One region of the Nonomuraea sp. NPDC004702 genome, then DNA from elsewhere that is predicted to be linked to it. Evidence: riboswitches for the same ligand, from Rfam matches in the RefSeq annotation. Region 1 holds a riboswitch; the other holds the start of a gene.
What was found. A riboswitch is a leader RNA that binds a small molecule or an ion and turns the genes downstream of it on or off. The one in region 1 is predicted to bind cyclic di-AMP.

Region 1 (11,617 bases):
GGCTACTCGGTGCTGCTGGCCGTCAGGAGGCTGGCCGCCGCCGGCCTCCTCGTCCCGCCGGATCCGGTACGGCCCGCGCAACGCCGTCCGGACGACGGGGAGGCGCTGCCCAGGCGGGTGCCCGGCGCGGTGGCAGTTCCCGCCGGGAACGGACGGGCGGGGGCCGCCGGGCCGGTGCCGACGGGCGACCCGACCGATCTGACGCTGCTGCTGCGGCTGAAGAAGGCGCTGGAGGAGATGCCGTGAGGTTCCCCTCACGACGCAGGAGGAGGCCACCCGTGGAGCTACGGCAAGAGCTCCTGGCGGAGATGGAGCTCCTGCGCGGCCGCACGCCGGACGTCACCGGCAGCGTCGCGTGCACTGTCGACGGCCTGCGGATCGCCTGCGACCTGCAAGGAGACACCGGCGAGCAGGTGGCGGCGCTGTCGGCGGCGCTGCTCGCGATGAGCGGCCGGATGCTGACCATGGCGGGCCGCGGGACGTTCGAGGAGACCCTCGTGTCCGGCACCGCCGGGTTCGTGGCCTTCTACGCCGCGGGCCCCACGATCGTCCTCACGGTTCTGGCAGGACCCGGCGCCAACGTCGGGCTCCTCCGGCTGGAGGGCAGGAAGACGGCGGCCTCCGTGGCCGCCGTGGCACGCAAGCACTGACCATCCCCACCGAAGCGGAGGAAAGCATGGCAGGCATGGACGTCTCCCTCAAAGAGATGATGAGCATCGACGGCACGATCGGGGCGGCGATCGTCGACCACGGCAGCGGCATGGCGCTCGGCACGCTCGGCGGCTCGAAGGAGCTGGACCTGCAGGTCGCGGCGGCGGGCAACACCGAGGTCATCAAGGCCAAACTGCGCACGATGGACTCGCTGGGCCTCAAGGACGGCATCGAGGACATCCTGATCACGCTGACCGCCCAGTACCACATCATCCGCCCGCTGACCGGCCGCAGCGGCAAGGGCCTGTTCCTCTACCTCGCCCTCGACCGCAACCGGGCCAACCTGGCCCTGGCCCGGCACATGCTCAAGGTCATCGAGGAGAAGCTGGAGCTCTGACCGGCCCGCGCAGCGAGGCTCCGCGGCGGGTCACGCGGCGGGCTCGGGCCGGGCGGGCGTCGCGGAGCCGGTGTGGGCGGTGATCTCGGCGACGATCGCGGGCCACAGGGCGCGGGGCAGGTCGTGGCCCATGCCGGGGTAGGTGACCAGGCGGGCGCCCGGGATGGCGGCGGCCGTGGCCCGCCCGCCGGCGAGCGGCACGAGCTGGTCGTCCTCGCCGTGGATGACCAGCGCGGGCACCTTCAGCCCGCCCAGCGCGGACGTGCGGTCGCCGGAGGCCATGATGGCGGCGAGCTGGCGGGCCGTGCCGGCCGGGTCGTGGCAGCGGTCGAAGGCGAGCCCGGCCAGCCTGGTGACGCGTTCGCGGTCCAGCTCCCAGCCGGGGGACCCGAGCACGGCCCAGGTCTTCAGCGCGCCGGCGACGACCCCCTCGCGGTCGGTCGCGGGCTTGGCGAAGAGCACCGCGGCGGCCGCCTCGGTCGGCGGGGCCGCCTGCGGGCCGGGCGTGGACATGATCGAGGTCAGGCTCAGCACGCGGGCGGGGTGCCGGATGGCCAGCGCCTGGGCGATCATCCCGCCCATCGAGGCGCCGACGACGTGCGCGGCGGGCAGGCCCAGGACGTCCATGAGCCCGGCGCTGTCGTCGGCCAGGTCGTCCAGCACGTACGGCGAGGGCGCGCCCCATGCGGGCACGCCCTCGTCGTGGAGATGGGTGGACAGGCCCGCGTCGCGGTTGTCGAACCTGACGACGTGGTGGCCCTGCTCGGCCAGGAGTTCGCAGAACTCGTCGTCCCAGTGGATGAGCTGGGCGCCGAGTCCCATGATGAGCAGCAGGGGCCTGCCCGCGGGTGAGCCGAAGCTCTCGTAGGCGATCTCGATGCCGTTGGCGGCTGCGCGCTGGATCACAGCGACCAGAATGTCATTCTGGTTGCGAGGCGTAAAGAGCGGTCTGTCCGGAGATCAGTCGTTGAGCAGCTTGCGCAGGCGCTCGCCGCCGAGCACCACGCCGCCGCCGGCCAGCACGAGCACGCCGGCCATGACGGTGCCGCCCATCGCGACGGTCTTCCCGACCTGGCCGCCGGCGGAACCGGCCGCGTCCTCGGCGGGCTTGTCGGCCAGCACCTTGGGAGGCTCGGCCGGGTTGTCGTCGAACCTGCCCCACGCGCCGGTGGAGAAGGCCACGGGGTAGTTCTTCTTGCCCTTGCCGTCGCCCCACTTGGTGATGACGTAGTCGATCTTGATGTGGCCCTGGCCGCCGTTGCCGTCCACGCCGAGGGTGTCGGGGTTGAAGGTGCCGCCGGTCAGCTCGGCGAAGGTCTTGGCGTCGAGGTCGAGCATGACGCCACGGCTGGAGGGCTCGCCGGGGCCGCGGTCGCCCACGAAGAACGGCATCTTCTTGCCGTTGTAGGTCACGTAACCCTCGGTCATGAGGGGCCAGCTCGGGCTGGCGGCCAGGCCCTTCTGCATGGGCTTGCCGCTGGCGGGGAGCCCGGTGTCGCCGGCCCGGCCGGAGGAGTCGTCCCAGAAGTAGGAGGCCTTCGTGGAACCCTTGAGCAGGATCTTCTGGTCGTCGCCGGTGTCGGCGTGGGCGCCGGTGGCGGAGATCGTCAGCGCGCCCATGGCGGACACGGACAGCAGGGCGAGAGAGCGCAGGCCAAATCGAGACATGAAGCAGTGAAGTCCTTCGCGAGGGGACAGGGGGAACGCGCGTGACTACGGTGCGTAACCGGGCAGAGCGCCGAAAAGGTGGTTACGCGGCGCGTGGGGGAAGTCAGGGAAGAGACCGCTCAGCAGGCGGTCGTCACTACACTGTCCGGGGGTACGACGAGGTGGTACATGCGTGAAGTCCTCTCCATCTCGCCTACCGGGTTAGCTGACGGGTTCGGGCGTGGAGATGCCCTACCGGCACATGGCCGGATTCACCCCAATGAGATGGGTCCCCGGTTCCCGACAAGTCGGGATTCGGCGCCAGCTGTCGTCCCTCTCCTGGTAGGGACTACGCCACCAGCTGGTAATTGGTTAAGACGGTACCCAGAGATTCGGACAAATACAAACGAATCGTCATGAACCGGGTAAAGATCTACCTATCGAGGTAAAGAGAAAGGGGGCACGGCATGCCGTACCCCCTGCTAAATCGGGCCTTTCAGCCGCCGCTCTTGCGCCTGAAGGATCTTTTACTCGCTGCCGGACCGTGCGCCCCGTGGATCTTCGACGGGTCCACGCCCCTGCCACCCGCGGCCGAGTCGGCCTGCTGCCCGCGCTTGCGTTCCAACGCCTCGCGGAACTTGCGCTTCATCTCGTCCTCGGGAGTCTCGCTGACTTCCGGCTCCGGTGTTTCCGCCATGAGGACCTCCTGGTTCTGGGGACATCCACAGCTTCGCACGACGTCGCTTACGACGCGAAACCGGCCTCCACTCTGCTTTCCGCCGCGGGCGCCTGCTCCAGCCGCCTGCCGGGCATCATGACCAGCGCGACCAGGGCGATCACCGCGCCCGCCACGCCCAGCGACGGGATGACCACGGCCGCCGCCGAGGCGTGCGCGGCCGCGAGCCCGTGGACCGGCGCGTCCGTGGTGATGACCGACGTGTACGCGGTGCCGGCCAGCGCCAGCGCCACCGAGCCGCCGATCTGCCGGAAGAAGGTGAGGTTGGCCGAGGCCGTGCCGATGTACCGCGGCGCGACGGCCTGCTGCACGGCCACGGTCAGCCCCGACAACATCGGCCCCATGCCGAGCCCGAGCAGCGCCATCCACCCGGCCAGCAGCAGGCCGTCGGTGCGCACGGTGAGGTTCAGGCAGAGCAGGCTGCCGGCCACCAGCAGGAACGGCGCCCCGACCAGCCACGGCTTGTACGTGCGCGTCCTGGACATCAGCGTGCCCATGAGCGCGCTGCCTGCCACCATCGCCAGCGTCATCGGGTAGATCCTCAGCCCGGACTCGGTGGCGCTGACGCCCAGCGCCTGCTGGAAGTAGCGCGGCAGGAACACCACGCCGGCGTACATGCAGAAGGCGGTGAAGAAGGAGGTCGCGTTGACCAGCGTGTACGTGCGGTCCCGGAACAGGTGCATCGGCATGACCGGGTTCGCCGCCCGCCGTTCGACCAGCACGAACGCGGCCAGCAGGACCAGCGCCAGCAGGATCGGCCCGGCCACGGGCGGGGAGGTCCAGGAGTTGCCGTCCAGGCCCTTCTCGGTCAGGCCGAGCAGCAGGGCGCTGATGGCCACGCTGAACACCGCGATGCCCGCGTAGTCCGGCCGGCCACCGCCGCCGGTGCCCGGACGGAACGGCAGCCGCAGCACCACGATCGCGATCAGCACGATCCCGAGCGGCACGTTCACGTAGAAGGCCCACCGCCAGCTCGCGTGGTCGGTGAACAACCCGCCCAGGAAGGGCCCGGCCAGGTACGTCAACGCCATCACGCCGCCGAGCGCGCCCTGCACGCGGGCGCCGTTGCGTCCGGGCGGGAACATCTCCATCACCAGGGCCAGCGACAGCGGCAGCAACGCGCCCGCGCCCAGCCCCTGCACGGCGCGGAAGGCGATGAGCTGGGTCATGTCCTGGGCGAGCCCGCACAACGCCGATCCGACGACGAACACCGACATCCCGACGAGCAGCAGCGGCTTCCTGCCGTGCTGGTCGGACAGCCGGCCGTACAGCGGCACGGTCAGGGTGGAGGTGAGCAGATAGGCCGTGACCACCCAGGTGTAGAGCCGGGTGCCGCCCAGCTCGCCGGTGATGCGGGGCAACGCGGTGCCGACGATCGTCTGGTCGAGCATCGCCAGGAACATCCCGCCGAGCACCGCCAGCAACACCAGACCGTTGCCCTTGGTCTTCATGTCATTAGTCACAGGTGAAGATTGATATGTAAGAGCTGACATGTCAAGCCTTCGCTATGCTGGCGGGCATGTCCCTGCGGATCGCGCTCCTCGGCCTGCTCGCCACCAAAGGCCCGGCCAGCGGCTACGACCTGGCCAAGAAGTTCGAGCACTCGCTCAACCACGTCTGGCAGGCGGGGCACACGCAGATCTATCCGGAACTGGTCAAGATGGCCGCCGACGGCCTGGTGACGGTCGAGCACGAGGGCGCCCGGGGCCGCAAGATCTACGCCATCACCGCCGAGGGCCGCGCGCTGGTCACCGAGTGGCTGGTCGGCCACGACCCGTCGGCGACCGTGCGCAGCGAGACCGCCCTCCAGGCGTTCCTGCTGGCCCTGCTCGACACCGGGCAGGCCGTCGCCGTCGTCGAGCGCATCAAGGCCCACTTCCAGGCCCGCCTCGCGACGCTCGACTGCCGGCCCGGGGGCCTGTTCGGCCAGTACGCGCTGTCCCTCGGCCTGCACCAGGCGCGTTCCGGCATCGAGTGGGCCGACGAGACCCTGGCCGCCCTGCGGCGCGAAGGGTAAAACGGAACTCTGCGGTTCCTGGTGTTGCGTTGGAAAAGCGCCGGATATACACCCAGGCATGATGCTCAACCTCCCAGTACGGCGATGAGCCTCCTGGGTCGTGACCTGGCGATCGACCTCGGCGCGGCCGGCACGAGGATCTACGCCAAGGGCAGGGGCATCGTGCTGGACGAGCCGTCGGTCGTCCTGCGCGACAGGCAGACGGGCAGGGTCGTCGGCTTCGGCGCCGAGGCCCTGGACGGCGCGGACGGCGCGGACGGCGCGGACGGCGAGACGTACTGGCCGATCAGCGACGGCCTGCCCCAGGACGGCGAGCTCGCCCGGCGCATGATCAGGCACTTCCTGCGCAAGGTGCACCGGCACCCGTTCCCCCGGCCGCGCCTGGTGATGGCCGTGCCCGACGAGTTCACGCCGATCGAGCGGGTGGCGCTGCGCGACGCCGGCTTCGAGGCGGAGGCCCGCGGGATCCTGCTGGTCAAACACGCGATCGCGGCCGCGCTCGGCGCGGGCCTGCCGGTCCGCGACGGCGCCGGGCACATGGTCGTCGACATCGGCCGGGACGCCACCAGGGTCGCCGTGCTCTCCTGCGGGGCCGTGGTCGCCGCCGGGACCGTGCGCGGCGGCGGGAACGCCGTGACCCGCGCGGTCGCCCGCCTGGTCGAGGACGAGCACGGCCTGCTGGCCGACGAGCGGGAGGCCGAGTCGGCCAAGCTGCGCGCGACGCGGGAGCCGGCCGGGAACGTGCTGATCCGCGGCAGGGACGCCGGCACCGGCGAGGAGCGCGCGGTGGCGCTGCCCGCGGCGCGCGTCCGCGAGGCGGCCGTCCAGCCGGTCGAGCACATCGTGCGGGCCGCGGAGTACACCATGGAACGCTGCCCTCCCGAGCTGACCGCCGACCTGGGCGAGCGCGGAATGGTGCTGGTCGGCGGCGGCGCGCTGCTGCCCGGACTGCGCCGGCGGCTGCAGGAGGGGCTGTCCATGCCGGTGCGGCGCGCGGAGCGGCCCAGCGACTCGGTGGCCCTGGGGCTCGGACGCTGCGTGGAGGACCTGGGGCTGATCGCCAAGCTGAGGCGCCGGTGAGCGACCTGTTCGACCTGGGGGTCTCCGTCGCCGACAAGACCGTCAGGACGATCGCCGTCTACGTGACGATCGCCGTGCTGCTTCGCATCGCCGGCAAACGCGGCATCGCGCAGCTCAACAACTTCGACTTCGTGGTCATGCTGCTGATGAGCAACGTCGTGCAGAATGCGATCATCGGCCCGGACAACTCGCTGATCGGCGGTCTGGTGGGCGTGGTGATCCTGGTGGCGGTCAACTCGGTCGTGGTGCGGCTGGCGGCGACCGTGCCCTCGGTCGGCAGGGCGTTCGAGGGCACGCCGGTCGTCCTGGCCCGCGACGGGCACTTCATCCCCTCGGCGCTGCGCCGGATGGGCGTCCGGCAGGCCGACCTCAACGTGATGCTCCAGCTCCGGGGGGCCGAGAGCGTCACCGACACCGACCTGGTACGCCTGGAGCCCGGCGGCTCGCTCCTGGTTCACCTGCGCCCCGAGGAGGAGGGAGCCGAACGCGGTGACCTGGAGGACCTGTGCCGGCGCCTCGACCGCATCGAACGCAAGCTGGACGAGCTGAGAACCGGCCCCTCCTGAGAATGCGCGGCCGGATTGCCTTTTGATATCGGCCATTAATATTGCGTTAATCCCCCTGCGCCCGGAATTGATCTCCGATATCGTCCCAACGTGCGCCTGGCTGGTCGCTCGGTCGTGATGTCCGCGGTGCTTGTATGCGTCGCGGTCGCGGCAGCCTGTACCTCCGGCCGCCAGTCCTCCTTCGAGGAGGCGGCCAGGCAGCTCACCGCCGACACCGACACCCTGCTCACCAGCGCCGCACTGCATGTGTCGCCGGCCGACCGCTCCGACGAGACCGAGGACCGCTCGTGCGTGCCCGGCCAGGTGCGCCGGCTCGTCCGGGCCGAGGGCGAGGCCGCCGACACCCCCGACGGCCTGCTGCACACCCTCCAGGACATGGGCTACGACCAGATCGTCGAGGATCTCGACCTGCGTGACGAGACCCCTGTCGTCTCGGTCGTGCGCAACCCCCGGACGAACCTGACGTTCGAGCTCACCGTGCTCGACGGGCCGAACGTCAGGATCGTCGGCAGGACGACCTGCTACTCCCCCGCCCCCGGGGCCGCTCTGTCCTGACCCGGGGCGCTTGTCTCAGGGCGCCGACAGCGCCTCCGTCGGCGACAGCCGGGAGGCGCGCACGGCCGGGTAGAGCCCGGCCACCGCGCCGATGAGCAGCGTGGCCGCCAGGCCCCCGACGGTCGCCCACGCGGGCACCACGGCCGGCCACCCGCGGGAGAAGGCGTAGCCGACGGTGACGCCGGCCCCCAGCAGGATCCCTCCCGCGCCGCCCAGCGCGGACAGCAGCAGCGACTCGGCGAGGAACTGGGTGCGGATCTGGCCGCGCGTCGCGCCGAGCGAACGGCGCAGGCCGATCTCCGCGCGGCGCTCCAGAACCGAGATGACCATCGTGTTGGCCACGCCGACGCCGCCCACGAGCAGCGCCACCGCCCCGACGCCGAGCAGCAGCCCGGCGAAGGCCTGGCTGGTCGCCTGCTTGGCGGCCAGCGCGTCGGACGGGCGGGAGACGTCCACCTCGTTGGGCGCCTCGGGGTTGGCCGTGCCGGCCAGGACCGACCGCACGTCCTCCAGCCTCGCCTCCTGCGAGCGGGTGTAGAGCGTGGTCGGATGCCCGTCGAAGTCCAGCCTGGACTCCGCGACCGGCCAGCCGACCAGGGCCGCGCTGTCCAGTTCCTCGGCCAGGGGCACCGGGTCGAGCAGCCCGACCACCGTGAACCGGATGCCGCCGATCACCACCTGCGTGTCGGGGGTGACCGTGCCGATGCCGAGCCGCTGGGCGGCGGCCGAGCCGAGCACCACGGCCGGGTAGCGTTCGGTGGCCGCGTTGAGCCAGGTGCCGCGGCGGACCGTCGCGCCCACGGTCGGCAGCAGGTCGAGGCGGGCGGCGATCGTGACCAGGCCGTTGGTCTGGGGCGTCGGGATCTCCTCGCTCCGGTAGACCTTCGCCTCGGGCACCTTGCCCGTGGACGAGACCGACTCCACCGGGCCGATGCGCTCGATCATCGCCTCGGCGTCCGTCGGCATCTGGGCCGCCTCGCCCAGGAGCGTGGTGCCGGAGGAGACGGTGAGCAGGTTCGTGCCCAGCGCGGACAGCGTACGGTCCAGCTCGGCGCTGGAGGAGGACGAGATGCCCACCACGCCGATCATCGCGGCGATGCCGATCGCGATGCCGAGCGCCGACAGGAACGCCCGCAGCGGGCGCGTACGCAGGCCGACCGCGCCCACCCGCATCACGTCGCGCGGGCGCATCCTGGCCGGGGAGAGCCTGGGACGCTCCAGGGTCGCCATCACGCCACCTCGGATTCGACGGGCTCGCGCACGCACCGGCCGCCGCCCTCTTCGCCGCGCCCGCGCCGCTCCGCACCGGGTTCAGAACCCGAGTCGGAGACGATCCGGCCGTCCCGCATGCTCACCTGGCGGGGAAGGCCGGCGGCGATCTCCCGGTCATGGGTGATGATCACGATGGTGGTGCCGCTCCCGTTCAGCTCGTGCAGCAGGTCCATCACGCCGGCGCCCGACACCGAGTCCAGCGCGCCGGTGGGCTCGTCGGCCAGCAGCAGCGGCGGGTCGCCGGCCACCGCCCTGGCGATGGCCACGCGCTGCCGCTCGCCGCCCGACAGCTCGTGCGGCTCGTGGTCGACGCGGTGCCCCAGGCCGACGCGGCGCAGCGCCGTCCCGGCCCGGCGGCGGCGTTCGGCCGGCGGCAGGCCGGTGTAGATCAGGCCGTCGGCCACGTTGTCCAGGGCGGTGACCTTGGCGGCCAGGTGGAAGTGCTGGAAGACGAAGCCGATCGTGGTCGCGCGCAGGGCCGAGAGCTGGTTGTCCGACAGCTTGGAGACGTCGTGGCCGTCGATCTCGACGCGGCCCGCCGACGGACGGTCGAGGGTGCCGACGACGTTGAGCATCGTGGACTTGCCCGAGCCCGACGGGCCGACGATGGCGACCAGCTCGCCGTGCCGGACCTCCAGCGACACCGAGTCCAGCGCGGTCACCCCGCCCGGATAGGTCCTGGACACGTCGGTGAGCACGATCATGCCCCGCCCCGCACCCGCGGGGGACGGGGTGGTGGGTTCGGAGGGAGTCGGGGTGGGGGTCATTTCGGGATTCCCACTGTCATGCCGTCGGTGAGCCCGTCGCCGGAGATCTCGACGCGGCCACCGGCGAACAACCCGGTCCGCACGGCGACGTACCGCGACCTGCCGCCCTCCACCACCTCCACCCCGAACCCGCCCTCCCGCAACGCGACCAGCGCCGACACCGGCACGGTCAGCACGCCCTTCCGCCGGTCGGCGGTGAACGTCACCTTCACCGCCGCCCGGTCCAGCCCCTTGGCGGCCTTGGCGTTCCCCAGCGAGACCTGCGCCTCCAGGCGGGTCTCCGGGTCGGCGTTCTGCCCGTCACCGGGGTCGATGATCGTGGCCACCTCGGTGATCCGGCCGGTGACGTCCCTGCCGTCCGGCATGGTGACCGAGACCTTGGTGCCCTTCCTGGCCATCCGCTGGTCCTCGGCGGCCAGTTCGGCGGTGACGACCTTCTTCGTGCCCGTGTAGGTGAGGATCTTCTGGCCGGGGCCGGTGGGCTGGCCCTGCTCGGCCTCCAGGCTCTCCACCCGGACCTTGCCGGGGGCGAAGACGACCCGTCCCAGCTCCACCACGCCGGTCTCGTCGAGGCCGCGGTCCTCCTGCCACTCCCGCACCGCCTGGGCGGTGTCGTAGGTGTACTCGTCGTCCACGGTGAAGCCGTCGTAGCCGAGCTTGCGCAGGTTGCGCTCCAGGTTCTCGACGTCCTTGCCCTCGCTGCCGATCCGCAGGTCCCGGTAGGCCGGGGTGGTGCCGTACAGGAGCATGACCGGCTTGTTGTCCAGGCGGTACAGGGACCGGCCGCGGGTGATCAGGTCGCCGCTGTCCGGGAGCCAGGTGACGGTGCCGGCCTTCCTGGCCATGGCCGTGGTGACCGGGCCGTAGCCCAGCTCGCCGTCGGCGTCCCTGGTGTCGTTCAGCGTCTGGCGGGTGACCGGGGTGGTGGCCGGCGGCAGCGCGCCGGCCGACGCGGAGGGGGCGGCGCCGCCGTCCAGCACCCCGCCTGGATTGACCGCCAGGACCGCCGCCCCCGCGACGGCGGCCACCCCGAGGAGGGCGAGGACCGCCCGCCCGCCGCGGCGGCGGCGGGCGCGGGGGGAAGGGGCGTCCGGCTCGGCCTTTCCGTCGATGGTGGCCGTGCCCATCAAGAGCCCCCCTGTCCCCCGCCGATGTTCATCCGGCACTTCTCCTGCGCGGCCTTGAAGTCGGGGTCCTCGCCGACCTCGGGCGTGATGCGCATCATGCCGCCCTCGGGGTCGGGGAACGCCTCCACGCCGTTGTCCCGCATGCACTGCGCCTGCTTGCGCATGTTCTCGGCCTGCTTGGGGTCGCCGCCCTTGCCCAGGTTCATGCCCGCGGGCTGGAGCGCCTTGCAGGCGTCCATCGCCTTCTGGACCTTCTCCGGGCCGCCGGAGCCCTTGTCGAACTTCATCTGGATCCGGCCGTCCGGGCCGGGGTCGGCGATGTCCAGGCCCTGTTCGCGCAGGCAGGTGGTGTACTTCACGGCCTGCGCGTTGCGGTCGGCGGTGGCCGGGGCGCCGGCCGTCGGCTTGGCGCCGGTGCCGGTCACCGACGCCACGTCCGATCCGCCTTCCTGGGCGCCGCACGCCGTCAGGAACAGCGCGGCCGCGGCCAGCGCCATGAGGGATCGTCCTCGCATGAATGTTCTCCTCCATCGAAAGCCGGTGGCCTTACGAGGGGAGATGCAATACGCGGACGTGTTTCTCCAGCGTTTCCATCTCCGGCTTATCCGGATCAAATACCACCCGCGCAAGAATCGAGCCGGAGGTACGGAATGCGGGTGCTGGTGGTGGAGGACGAGCGCGTGCTCGCCGGCGCGATCGCCGAATGGCTGCGCGACGAGACCCACGCGGTCGACCTCGCGCACGACGGCGCGGCGGCGCTGGAGCGGATCGCGGTCAACGACTACGACGTGGTCGTCCTGGA
Region 2 (11,617 bases), on a different contig from region 1:
GGGACCTGCGGGAGCACGCCGGACGCTCATGACGCCTAGGTGACAACTCACCCGGAACCGACCATAGCCACACACAGTCGCCCTCAGGGAGCAGGGGCACCGACATCCGGCAACCCGGACGTCCCATAGCCTAATGCCAGTCTCTCCAGGCTCCTTACCGGATCAAGGGAAAATTTTGCGAAAAGGCATCTTCCCAGGTGTGGACGCCTCAACGAAGATCTTTTACCACCCGCGTTCCGGCCAGCCTGTCATGCGGCCCGCGCTCCAACGGCTTGTCGATCAGGATGAGCAGCCCGACGCCGAACAGCAGCATTCCGGCCAGCAGATTGACCACCGGAATGCCCATCAGCATGACAGGCCCGGGATAGACCAGGGCCCGTTTCAGCAGGGCGCCACGCGGAAGGTCGTCCGGCGCCAGGCGAATCTTCATGATCGCCTGGCCGAACGTGCGCCGGCGCAGGCAATGGGCCCGCCAGTCATAGGCCGTATAACACAGGCCGGCCAGGAACCAGGCCAAGAGCCCGGGGAGCCGTCCGCCGAACGCCTCGACCATCCCGACAGTCCGGAAGGCGCCCCACAGCGCGATGAACAGAATGTAATAGAAGACCCCGAAGACCAGGGCCTCAATGAAGCGGGCGGCGAGGCGTTCCCACCATTCCGCGGGCACGGCGCCCGGCCACGACGGTGTCCCGGCCATATCCCACCTCACGCGGTCGGCGGTCGTACCCCCCATATTGGTACGCCCCGCACACACAAAACAGAGGCCGGCGGGAAGCCGGCCCCTGTTTTACGCTGACGCGGGATTACTTGATCTTCACGACCACCGTGCCCGCGAACTTGTCCGCGAACGTCTGCTGCAGCGGCTTGTCCCACAGCTGCGAGGCGCCGTTGACCGCGACGCACGCCCAGGCGAGCAGCGGGCCGAGGAACGGGATCCAGCTCAGGATGTAGCCGCCCCAGGTGACGCCGGCGCGCTTGATCGCCAGGTCGGACGCGAGCCCGCCCGGAGGCAGGGCCTGGCCCACCGGCACGACCTTGATCCCCATGACCATCTTGCCGACCGTCTGGCCGTTCATCTTCGTCAGGAAGAACTCGTAGCACACCCAGACGGCGGTCGTCACGATCGCCGACAGGAGGATGATGACGAAGGGGGACAAGAGGCCGGAAGTCAGGCCGGTCGCCGAGTCGTAACCGACCGCGAGCAGGCCCAGGATGAGGCTGACCACGAAGTTCACGACGCCGAGGATGACGCCGTCGACGATCCTCGCGACCAGACGCTGCCACCACTCCGCCAGGGGGGCCGGAGCGCCCGGAGGCTGCACGCCGACGGGCTGACCGTAGGGCTGGCCGTAGCCGGGCTGGCCGTAGGGCTGCGACTGCTGCTGCTGGCCGTATGCCTGGCCGTACTGCTGCTGGTCGCCGTACTGCTGGCCGTAACCCTGTTGCTGGTCGCCGTACTGCTGCTGGGCGTAGCCGCCCTGCTGGCCGTACTGGGCGTCCTGGCCGTAGCCCTGCTGCTGACCGTAGTCGGACTGCGGCTGCTGGCCGTAGCCCTGCTGGCCGTACTGGGCCTCCTGGCCGTAACCCTGCTGACCGGAGGCGGCCTGCTGGCCGTAGCCGGGCTGGGCGTACTGCTGGCCCGAGGACTGCGGCTGCTGACCGTAACCCTGCTGGCCCGAGGCGGCCTGCTGGCCGTACTGGGCGTCCTGACCGTAGCCCTGCTGCTGGCCGTAGTCGGGTAGCGACTGCGGCTGCTGGCCGTACTGCTGCTGGCCGTAACCCTGCTGACCCGATGCGGCCTGCTGGCCGTACTGGGCCTCCTGGCCGTAGCCCTGCTGACCCGAAGCGGCCTGCTGGCCGTAGCCGGGCTGGGCGTACTGCTGGCCGGAGGCGGGCTGCTGGCCGTAACCCTGCTGGCCGTACTGGGCTTCCTGGCCGTAGCCGGGCTGCGTGTACTGCTGGCCGGAGGACTGCGGCTGCTGGCCGTAGCCCTGCTGACCCGAGGCGGCCTGCTGGCCGTACTGGGCCTCCTGGCCGTAGCCGGGCTGCGTGTACTGCTGGCCCGAGGACTGCGGCTGCTGGCCGTAGCCCTGCTGCTGGCCGTAGCCCTGCTGACCCGGGGCGGCCTGCTGGCCGTACTGGGGCTGCTGGCCGTAGCCCTGCTGGTGGCCGTACTGCTGCTGTTGCTGGCCGTACTGCTGTTGCTGGCCATAGCCCTGTTGCTGCTGCTGACCGTATGGGGGCTGGCCGAAGGCATCGTCCGCCCGGTAGCCGACCACAGTCACGTCCGGGTCGGGCTCACCGGGCCGACGGCCGTGGTGCTGGCCGTACTCGGGGTTCTCGCCGGAATCGTCCTGTGGGTACGGCGGCTGTCCGGTGCTCACCGTGTCACCTCGCTTCGAGTGCGCATGTGGCACGTGTCAGGACACATGCCTGTGCTGCCCAACGTATCGACATAGGTATCAACAATCACCTTTCCAAGTGGTCAAGGTCCGCGTCACCCGATGTCAGATGCAGCAGCATGCGGGTGTTGCCAAGGGTGTTCGGTTTGACGTGTTCCAGATCAAGGAACTCCGCCACACCCTCGTCGTACGAGGCCAGCAACTCGGCGTAGACCTCGGGTGAGACCGGTGTGCCCTGGATGGGGCGGAAACCGTGCCTCGCGAAGAAGTCGACCTCAAAAGTCAGACAGAATACACGCCGCAGTCCCAGATCCTTCGCCTGCCGGACGAGTGCCGAGACGATCCGCCGCCCCACGCCCAGCCCCCGGCACGCGGGATCGACGGCCACCGTACGGACCTCGGCGAGGTCCTCCCAGAGCACGTGGAGCGCGCCGCAGCCGACGACCTCCCCGCCCCGCTCGGCCACCCAGAACTCCTGGACGTCCTCGTACAGCGTGACCGTGGCCTTCTCCAGGAGCCGCGGCCCCGCGCCCGCGTAGGTGTCCACGAGACGCCTGATCGCACGCACGTCGGGCGTGCGCGCACGCCTGACCACGACCGCGGTCTCGGGGACTGCCACTTCGGCCACCTGCTCCATGGCTCTCCAGGGTACAGATCTCATTACGGCTCGGCCCTAAATCCCACGTCTCGGGCATCTCATCACATCCCGTGGTCAGGTGAACACGGGCCGACTTGGAGCTTTCCTCCAGACCTCAGCACCCCGAATGCTGGACAAAAGGTGCAGAAGCCCGCTTCCGTACGGCTACCCACGAGATCACCTTGTGACCCTTCAGTTGTGAAACCTCTACAGACTCGGCAGTTCCGGTTGAGCGTGAACCCGGAGTGCATTAGTGTCCAGCGACGATGTTCTCCGCGTAATGCGCGCGGAAAGACACGCCCAATTCCCGCAAGGGAAGCCGGGGAACCAACGGCGGCGAGCACCTGGCGCCACCACTTGGGGTGAATCCGACCATCTCGGTAGGGCTGCTCCGGCCCGAACCCGTCAGCTAACCCGGCCGGCGTCGATGAGAGGAGCTCGGTTGGTGAAGCGGACGTTCGACCGCTCGGGGACGTCCGGGGGCAGGCACGCCCGCCCCCAGGAGCAGGCCAGGCGCGCACACCGCCTCGGCGTCATCGGCGTCACCGTCGCCGCGATGCTGTTCGCCGTCCCCGTCGGCTCCGCCGCCGCCGACCCGAAGCCGTCGCTCTCCGAGCTCTCCGACCAGGTGGAGAAGCTGCACGAAGAGATCGAGACGCTGGCCGAGCAGTACAACGAGCAGCGCGAACGGCTGAAGGCCGCCCAGAAGGCCAACGACTCCGCCCAGAAGATCCTGGCCACCAGCGAGTCCGACCTGGCCGCCAAGCGCGCCAGGGCCTCACTGCTCGCCCAGAACGCCTACATCACCGGCGGCCTGGACAAGGCCCTGGCCTTCGCCCAGTCCGGCGACCCCGAGACCTTCCTCGACCGGGCCGCGACCACGTACGCGCTCGAACAGCAGCAGGGCGAGGAGGTCAACCAGCTCGCCAGGGCCATGGAGGCCGCCGAGCGGGCCAGGGCCGGCGCCAAGACCCGCATCGCCGAGGTCCAGAAGCTCGTCACCGATCTGGAGAGCAGGCGCTCGAAGATCACCAAGCTGGTCACCAAGGTCGAGAGCAACCTCTACCGGCGGGCCGTCGGCGAGGCGGGCCGTCCCGGCACCCGGGCCGTGCGCGTCAACCTGCCGGTCATCGGCGACGGCAAGGCCGCCCAGGCCGTCAAGTGGGCCCTCACCCAGCAGCTCAAGCCGTACGTGTGGGGCGCCGAAGGGCCGCGCTCCTACGACTGCTCCGGGCTGGTGATGGCCGCCTACCAGCGCGTGGGCATCTCGCTCCCCCACTACACCGGCGACCAGTGGACGGCCGGCAGGCAGGTCAGCCGCGACCAGCTGCGCCCCGGCGACCTGGTGTTCTTCTACAGCGACCTGCACCACGTCGGCATCTACATCGGCGGCGGCATGATGGTCCACGCTCCGCGGACGGGTGACGTCGTGCGGGTCGCCCCGATCGGCGGGCGGCCGTTCGCCGGCGGCGTGCGCATCGCGGACTGACCCGCGCGCCGGTTCGCCCAGCGCCACTTCGCCCAGCGCCGGTTCGCCCAGCGTCACTGGATGATGAGCGCCACCAGATGAGCGCCGCTAGATGAGCTGGCGGCGCGCCGCCCATGCCACGGCCTCGATCGCCGTGGCCACCCCGATGCGGTCGCAGATGCCCCTCAGCCTGCGCCGTACGGTCCGTCCGCTGATGTCCAGCCGCCTGCCGACCCGATCGACCGTCACTCCCCTGGCCAGCTCGGCCAGTAACGCCAAATCCGCGTGGCTCAGCTCAACGCCTTCTGTGAGCACATCCACCGGGAGCCCTCCCCCAAACAGCAGAACTCGGACCTTTCAGGCGAAGCAAAGCCGCTCGTCTCGGTGAAGGTAAACGCATCGCGGAAAGGTCGTCAAGCGCCACAATCGGCGCCCTTGACCAGTGCTATTGACATGATCACTTATATGTGACGTACTCCGCATATGTTGGCACGCCGTGGTCCGCTATGAACGGTCCAAACGATCAATTCGGCGGCCCGGTTCCACCTCCGATGAGCGCCACCGACGTGCTGGGTTTTGATCCCTCGGATCCGCAATTTGTGCGCGATCCGTACGTCCGATATCGCGAGCTGCGAGCCGCCGGGCCGATCTTCAGAACGCGCGGCGGGCTGCTCGTCGTGACCACGTACGAGTGGTGCGCGGCCGTGTTGCGCGACCCCGGGTTCGGTCACGGAACGTCCCCGTCCGCGCAGGAAGAGGCAGGTCAGCCCGGCAGGTCGTTCCTGCTCATGGACCCGCCCGATCACACCCGGTTGCGTGCTCTGGTCAGCCGCGCGTTCACGCCGCGCATGGTGGCCCGCCTCAGGCCGCGGATCGAGGCGATCACCGCCGACCTGATCGGGCGGCTGCCGGAGGAGGCGGAGCTGATTTCCGGCTTCGCGTACCCGCTGCCGGTGATGGTGATCAGCGAGATGCTCGGGGTGCCGCCGGAGGACCACGACCGCTTCCGCGGATGGAGCGAGGCCCTTGCCCGCGGACTTGACCCGATGCTGACAGACGCCCTCATGTCGGAAACGGAGCGTTCCAGGAACGAGTTCCGCGACTACTTCCGCCACCTGATCGCACGGCGACGCGAGCGTCCCGGCGAGGACCTCCTGAGCGCCCTCGCACACGTCGAGGAGCTCACCGAGGCCGAGTTGCTGGCGACCTGCGTGCTGCTGCTCGTGGCCGGCCACGAGACCACCGTCAACCTCATCGCGAACGGCGTGCTGAACCTGCTGCGGCACGACCTGCTGCACCGCGCCGCCGAGCGCCCGAGGGAGGTCGTGGAGGAGGTGCTGCGCTTCGATCCGCCGGTCCAGCTCACCTCCAGGATCGCGCTGGAGGACCGGGAACTGGGCGGGACGCCGGTGCCCGCGGGCTCGGCCGTGCTCGTGCCGATCGGCGCGGCCAATCGCGACCCCGCCGCGTTCGCCGATCCCGACCGGTTCGACCCCGGCCGCGAGCCCGGCCGCCACCTGGCCTTCGGGCTCGGCCTGCACTTCTGCCTGGGCGCGACGCTGGCCAGGATGGAGGGCGAGATCGCGCTGTCGGCGCTGGCCGCGGCGGCGCCGAAGATGGAGGCCGCCGATCCGGATCCGCCGTACAAGGAGAACGTGGTGCTGCGCGGGCTGGCCCGGCTGCCGGTGCGGCTCAGGCGGTAGCGTCGTAGCGTTCCCTGGCGGCCTCGACGTCCTCGATGTGCTCCTCGGCCCACGCCTTGATGGCGGTGACCAGCGGCATCAGGCTCTGGCCCAGCGGGGTGAGCGCGTAGTCGACGCGCACCGGCACCTGCGGCGTGATCCGGCGCGCCACCAGGCCGTCGCGCTCCAGGCCGCGCAGGGTCTGGGTGAGCATCTTCTGGCTGACCCCCGCGATGTGCCGGGCCAGGTCGCTGTAGCGGCGCTCGCCGGAGGCCAGCGAGCTGAGCACCAGCGTGACCCATTTGTCGCTGAGCCGGTCGAGCAGCTTGCGGGAAGGGCATTCGGCGAAGTAGGCGTCGAAGGCGAGTCTCGCCTGGTCACGCCGCTGCGCCGCCGTCGTGGTGGCCACCGTCTCACTCCTCGCTGTGTGTTACGCACTTCCAGGTGCCTACTTACTGAAAGAGAGTAACTCTTCCTAGGGTCACGGGCATGACGAACATGCGTGCACTCATCGGCGGCTCCGGCGCTCCCCGGCTGGTGTCCGCGCCGCTGCCGGTGGCGGGGCCCGGCCAGGTGCGGATCAAGGTGGCCGCGGCCGGGGTCAACCCCTTCGACCTGGCCGTGGCGTCCGGGGCCCTGGTCTCGTACGGGCTGGCCAGGAAGCTCGACTCGTACGGGATCGGCTTCGACGCCGCGGGGACCGTCGACCAGGTGGGCCTGGGAACCTCCTTCAGCGTGGGAGAGGAGGTCGTGGGGCTCTGCGCGCGGCTGGAGCTGCCGTACAAGGCGCAGGCCGAGTACGTCGTGCTGGACGCCCCGGCGGTGGCCCGCGCGCCGCGCGGCGTGAGCCCCGTCCACGCGGCCACGCTGCCGCTGAACGGGCTCACCGCCTGGCAGGCGCTCGACCGGACCGGCGTCGGGCCGGGCGGCACGCTGCTGGTCACGGGGGCGGCGGGGGCCGTCGGAGGCTACCTGGTGGAGCTGGCCGCCGTGCGCGGCGTCAGGGTGGTGGCCGCCGCCGGCGCCGCGGACGAGGAGCTGGTACGCGGCTTCGGAGCGGAATGGTTCGTCCCGCGCGAGGAGGACCTGGCCGAGGCCGTACGGGCGCAGGTGCCCGGCGGTGTGGACGCCGTGGTGGACGCGGCCGTGCTGGGCCTGCCCGCGCTCGACGCCGTACGGGACGGCGGAGCGTTCGTGGCGCTCGCGTCGGGGGTCGCGCCGGTGGCGCTGCGCGGCACGGACGTGGCCACCGTGCTGTTCCGCTCGGACGCCCGGCAGCTCGCGGAGCTGGTGCGCCTGGTCGAGGCCGGACGGCTGACGCTACGCGTGGCCGGGACGTACCCGCTGGAGAAGGCCGCCGACGCCCACGCCCGCCTGGCGGAGGGCGGCCTGCGCGGACGGCTGGTGCTGGTGCCCTGACCGTCCGGACCGGCGCCCCGCACGTGCGCGGGGCGCCGGACGGCGGCTCAGTGGGTGGGCTTGACCAGCGGGAACAGGATGGTCTCGCGGATGTTCTTGCCGGTGAAGGCCATGATCATCCGGTCGATGCCGGCGCCCATGCCACCCGTGGGCGGCATCGCGTACTCAAGGGCCTGCAGGAAGTCCTCGTCGAGCTGCATCGCCTCAAGGTCGCCGCCCGCGGCCAGCAGCGACTGCTCCACCAGCCGGTGGCGCTGGTCGATCGGGTCGTTGAGCTCGGAGTAGCCGGTGCCGAGCTCGGTGCCGAACCCGATCAGGTCCCACTTCTCGGTCAGCAGCGGGTTGTCGCGGTGGAGACGGGCCAGCGGCGAGGTCTCCAGCGGGTAGTCCATGACGAACGTCGGCTGCACGAGCGTGTGCTCGACCAGCGCCTCGAACAGCTCCTGGACGAGCTTGCCCGACCCCCACTTGACGTCCCAGTGGACCTCGCGGCGATCGGCGATCTTCCGCAGCTCCTCAAGGGTGGTCTCGGTGGTGATCTCCTCGCCCACGGCGTCGGACACCAGGTCGTAGAGCCGGACCCGCGGCCACTTCTCCAGGCCGAGGTCGATCTCGACGCCGTCGTGCACGACCACGGTGGTGTCCAGGGCGGCCACGACGGCCTTCTGGTACATGCGCTGCGTCAGGTCGGCGATGTCGTTGTAGTCGAGGTAGGTGCCGTAGGCCTCAAGCATGGTGAACTCGGGGTTGTGCGTGGAGTCGGCGCCCTCGTTGCGGAAGTTGCGGTTGATCTCGAAGACCTTCTCGACGCCGCCGACCACCAGCCGCTTGAGGTAGAGCTCGATCGCGATGCGGAGGTAGAGCTCCATGTCGTAGGCGTTGATGTGGGTCTTGAACGGCCGGGCCGTCGCGCCGCCGTGGATGGGCTGCAACATCGGGGTCTCGACCTCGAGGTAGCCCTCCTCGTGCCAGAAGTCGCGCACCGCGCGCACGGTCGCGCTGCGCACCCGCGCCATCTTCCTGGCCTCGTCGTTGACGATGAGGTCGACGTAGCGCTGACGCACCCGCGCCTCGGGGTCGGTGAGGCCGACGTGCTTCTCCGGCAGCGGGCGCAGGCACTTGGCGGTGATCTGCCAGCTGTCGGCGAGGATCGACAGCTCGCCGCGGCGCGAGGTGATGACCTCGCCGGTCACGCCGACGTGGTCGCCCAGGTCGACGTCGCGCTTCCAGGCCGCCAGCGACTCCTCGCCGACCTTGTCGAGCGAGATCATGACCTGCAGGTCGGCGCCGCCGTCGCGGAGTGTGGCGAAGCAGAGCTTGCCGCCCACGCGGTTGAGCATGACGCGGCCCGCGACCCCCACCGTCTCACCGGTGGCGGTGTCGGGCTCCAGGCCCTGGTGTTTCTCCTTGACCTCGGCGTTGGTCGCCGTGCGTGGGAAGTTCACCGGGTAAGGGTCGACGCCCTCGCTGCGGAGGCGGTCGAGCTTTTCCCTCCGGATGCGCATCTGCTCTGGAAGTTCCTCGCTCACAACAACAAAGCGTAGGGGATACGGCGAACTGCAAGCGCTCGTGACGGTTCCCTGCAGGGGCGCTGCAAGGACCCTTTTGTACCAATGACTCACGAGCTCCGGGGGGAGCCGGCAAGGAGCCGGCCCGAGGGGAGCTCCGGGAGAGATCATGATGAAGAAGATCGCGACAGGCATCCTCGCCATCGCCGCCACCAGCGCCGTGGCCCTGTCGCTTCCTTCGGCCGCCAGCGCCACCACCGCCGACTTCGACGACTACTCCGACTACTGGGGCCCGGTGTACGCCAAGCAGCACCTGGCCAAGGCCCAGGGTCACGTCAGCGTCGAGTGGGACGAGGAGGACTCCAACGAGGTCCACGTCACCGGCCGGCTGTACGACCTGGACGACCGCGACTACGACGAGGGCGGCAAGTGCGCGTACGTGAAGTTCCAGGCCGAGGACTCCGACGGCGACTGGTCCACGGTCTACGCCAAGAAGTACTGCGGCTTCCCCGGCTACAAGAAGTTCCACTTCGAGGAGAACGACGTCTTCACCCTGCGGGCCAAGGTCTGCCAGGTTCCCGAGCAGGGCGTCTTCGCCACCAAGTGCGGCCCCTGGAGCGAGCTCTACAGCGCCGAGAACGAGTGACCCTCGCCGGCGACACCACGACCGACAGGCGGCCCCCTTCCCGAACGGGGGCCGCTTGTCACGTTCTAAGCGGTATTGCGGTGATAAATCAGGCGCAAGCCGATGAGGGTCAGCCACGGCTCGTGCACGTCGATCGAGCGCGACTCGCCGACCACCAGCGCCGCGTGGCCGCCGGTCGCCACGACGGTCACCTCGTCGGGGTCGTCGGCCAGCTCGGCGGCCATGCGCTCGACGATGCCGTCGACCTGGCCGGCGAAGCCGTAGATGATGCCGGCCTGCAGCGCCTCGACCGTGTTCTTGGCGATCACCGAGCGCGGCCTGACCAGCTCGACCTTGTGCAACTGGGCGCCGGCGGCGGCCAGGGCGTCGACCGAGATCTCGATGCCGGGAGCGGTGACCGCCCCGACGTACTCGCCCTTGGCCGACACCGCGTCGAAGGAGGTGGCGGTGCCGAAGTCGACGATGATGCACGGGCCGCCGTACTGGTCGATGGCGGCCAGGGCGTTCACGATGCGGTCGCTGCCCACCTCTTTGGGGTTGTCCATGCGCACCGGCACGCCCGTGCGCACGCCGGGCTCCACGATCACGGCGGTGACGTCGCCGTAGTAGCGGCGGCACATCTCCCGCATCTCGTTGAGCACGCTCGGCACGGTCGAGCAGATGGCGATGCCGCTGATGTCGGCGCCCTTGAGCAGGGGTGACTGGGCCAGCAGCCCCTGGAGCACGACGGCGATCTCGTCGGCGGTGCGGCGGGCGTCGGTGGCCAGCCTCCAGTGCTCGATGACGTCCTCGCCCTCGAACAGCCCCAGCACCGTGTGCGTGTTGCCGACGTCGATCGTGAGCAGCATCAATTACCCCCGCAAATCCAGTGCGATGTCCAGGGCCGGCGCCGAGTGGGTGAGCGCTCCCACCGCAAGGTAGTCAACGCCAGTTTCAGCCACATCACGAGCCGATTCCAAGGTCAATCCCCCACTCGCTTCAAGCGCAACCCTGTTTTTCGCCCGACTTTTCACGATTTGTACGGCATGTACGGTGTCCTCGACCGTGAAGTTGTCCAGCAGGATCTCCTCGGCGCCCTCGTCCAGCAGGGGCTCCAGCTGGTCGAGCCGGTCGATCTCGACCTCGATCGGCACCTCGGGATAGCGCTCCCGCACCGCGCGGTACGCCTCGGCCACGCCGCCGGCCGCCACCACGTGGTTGTCCTTGATCAGGGCCGCGTCCGACAGCGACATGCGGTGGTTGACGCCGCCGCCGCAGCGCACGGCGTACTTCTCCAGGGACCGCAGACCCGGCAGGGTCTTGCGGCTGTCGCGCACCCGCGCCCGCGTGCCGTCGATCGCGGCCACCCACCTGGCGGTCAGCGTGGCCACCCCGGACAGGTGCGTGAGCAGGTTGAGCGCGGTGCGCTCGGCGGTCAGCACGGCCCGCGTCGGGCCCTCGACCGTCATCAGCACGTCGCCGGCCGCCACCCGCTCGCCGTCCTTGGCCCGCCGCTCGGCGCGGCCGGCGCCCAGCCGGAGGAAGACCGCCTCGGCCACGGCCAGCCCGGCCACCACGCCGTCCTTGCGGGCCACCACGTCGGCGGCCGAACGCTGCTCGGCCGGGATCGTGGCCAGGCTGGTCACGTCGCCCGCCTCCTGCAGGTCCTCTTCGAGCGCGCGGTCGATCAGCGCGTCGACCTCGGCCGGGTCGAGCCCGGCGGCGGTCAGCTCCTGCGCCAGCCGCGGCGGCATCGCCTCGCCGTGCGGGGTGTACGTCATGCGAAGGCCCTCCTCGGTCAGGGTCACGTCCAGGTGGCCCAGCCACTCATTGTCGTCCCGGGTCTCGTGGTCCTCGCGCCAGTGGGAGCCGCGGG

Region 2: linked by a shared signal. The riboswitch ahead of ACWEJ6_RS15075 (C40 family peptidase) and the one ahead of ACWEJ6_RS00575 (hypothetical protein) in region 1 are both predicted to bind cyclic di-AMP.

What each region holds. Positions count from the first base shown of each region.
Region 1 is NZ_JBSGCE010000001.1:111,246-122,862, forward strand. It holds gene ACWEJ6_RS00555 (DUF4388 domain-containing protein) at 1-246, shown strand, start outside; gene ACWEJ6_RS00560 (roadblock/LC7 domain-containing protein) at 279-650, shown strand; gene ACWEJ6_RS00565 (hypothetical protein) at 677-1,048, shown strand; gene ACWEJ6_RS00570 (alpha/beta fold hydrolase) at 1,079-1,954, opposite strand; gene ACWEJ6_RS00575 (hypothetical protein) at 2,009-2,716, opposite strand; cyclic di-AMP (ydaO/yuaA leader) riboswitch at 2,892-3,026, opposite strand; gene ACWEJ6_RS00580 (DUF5302 domain-containing protein) at 3,192-3,392, opposite strand; gene ACWEJ6_RS00585 (MDR family MFS transporter) at 3,440-4,894, opposite strand; gene ACWEJ6_RS00590 (PadR family transcriptional regulator) at 4,951-5,448, shown strand; gene ACWEJ6_RS00595 (rod shape-determining protein) at 5,533-6,528, shown strand; gene ACWEJ6_RS00600 (DUF421 domain-containing protein) at 6,525-7,094, shown strand; gene ACWEJ6_RS00605 (hypothetical protein) at 7,185-7,649, shown strand; gene ACWEJ6_RS00610 (ABC transporter permease) at 7,665-8,879, opposite strand; gene ACWEJ6_RS00615 (ABC transporter ATP-binding protein) at 8,879-9,625, opposite strand; gene ACWEJ6_RS00620 (efflux RND transporter periplasmic adaptor subunit) at 9,685-10,815, opposite strand; gene ACWEJ6_RS00625 (hypothetical protein) at 10,815-11,330, opposite strand; gene ACWEJ6_RS00630 (response regulator transcription factor) at 11,466-11,617, shown strand, end outside.
Region 2 is NZ_JBSGCE010000009.1:227,151-238,767, reverse strand. It holds gene ACWEJ6_RS15090 (RDD family protein) at 209-697, opposite strand; gene ACWEJ6_RS15085 (RDD family protein) at 804-2,384, opposite strand; gene ACWEJ6_RS15080 (amino-acid N-acetyltransferase) at 2,470-3,039, opposite strand; cyclic di-AMP (ydaO/yuaA leader) riboswitch at 3,327-3,478, shown strand; gene ACWEJ6_RS15075 (C40 family peptidase) at 3,485-4,528, shown strand; gene ACWEJ6_RS15070 (helix-turn-helix domain-containing protein) at 4,616-4,828, opposite strand; gene ACWEJ6_RS15065 (cytochrome P450) at 5,107-6,210, shown strand; gene ACWEJ6_RS15060 (winged helix-turn-helix transcriptional regulator) at 6,200-6,598, opposite strand; gene ACWEJ6_RS15055 (NADP-dependent oxidoreductase) at 6,679-7,608, shown strand; gene lysX (bifunctional lysylphosphatidylglycerol synthetase/lysine--tRNA ligase LysX) at 7,656-9,137, opposite strand; gene ACWEJ6_RS15045 (hypothetical protein) at 9,286-9,762, shown strand; gene ACWEJ6_RS15040 (type III pantothenate kinase) at 9,828-10,610, opposite strand; gene ACWEJ6_RS15035 (L-aspartate oxidase) at 10,614-11,617, opposite strand, start outside.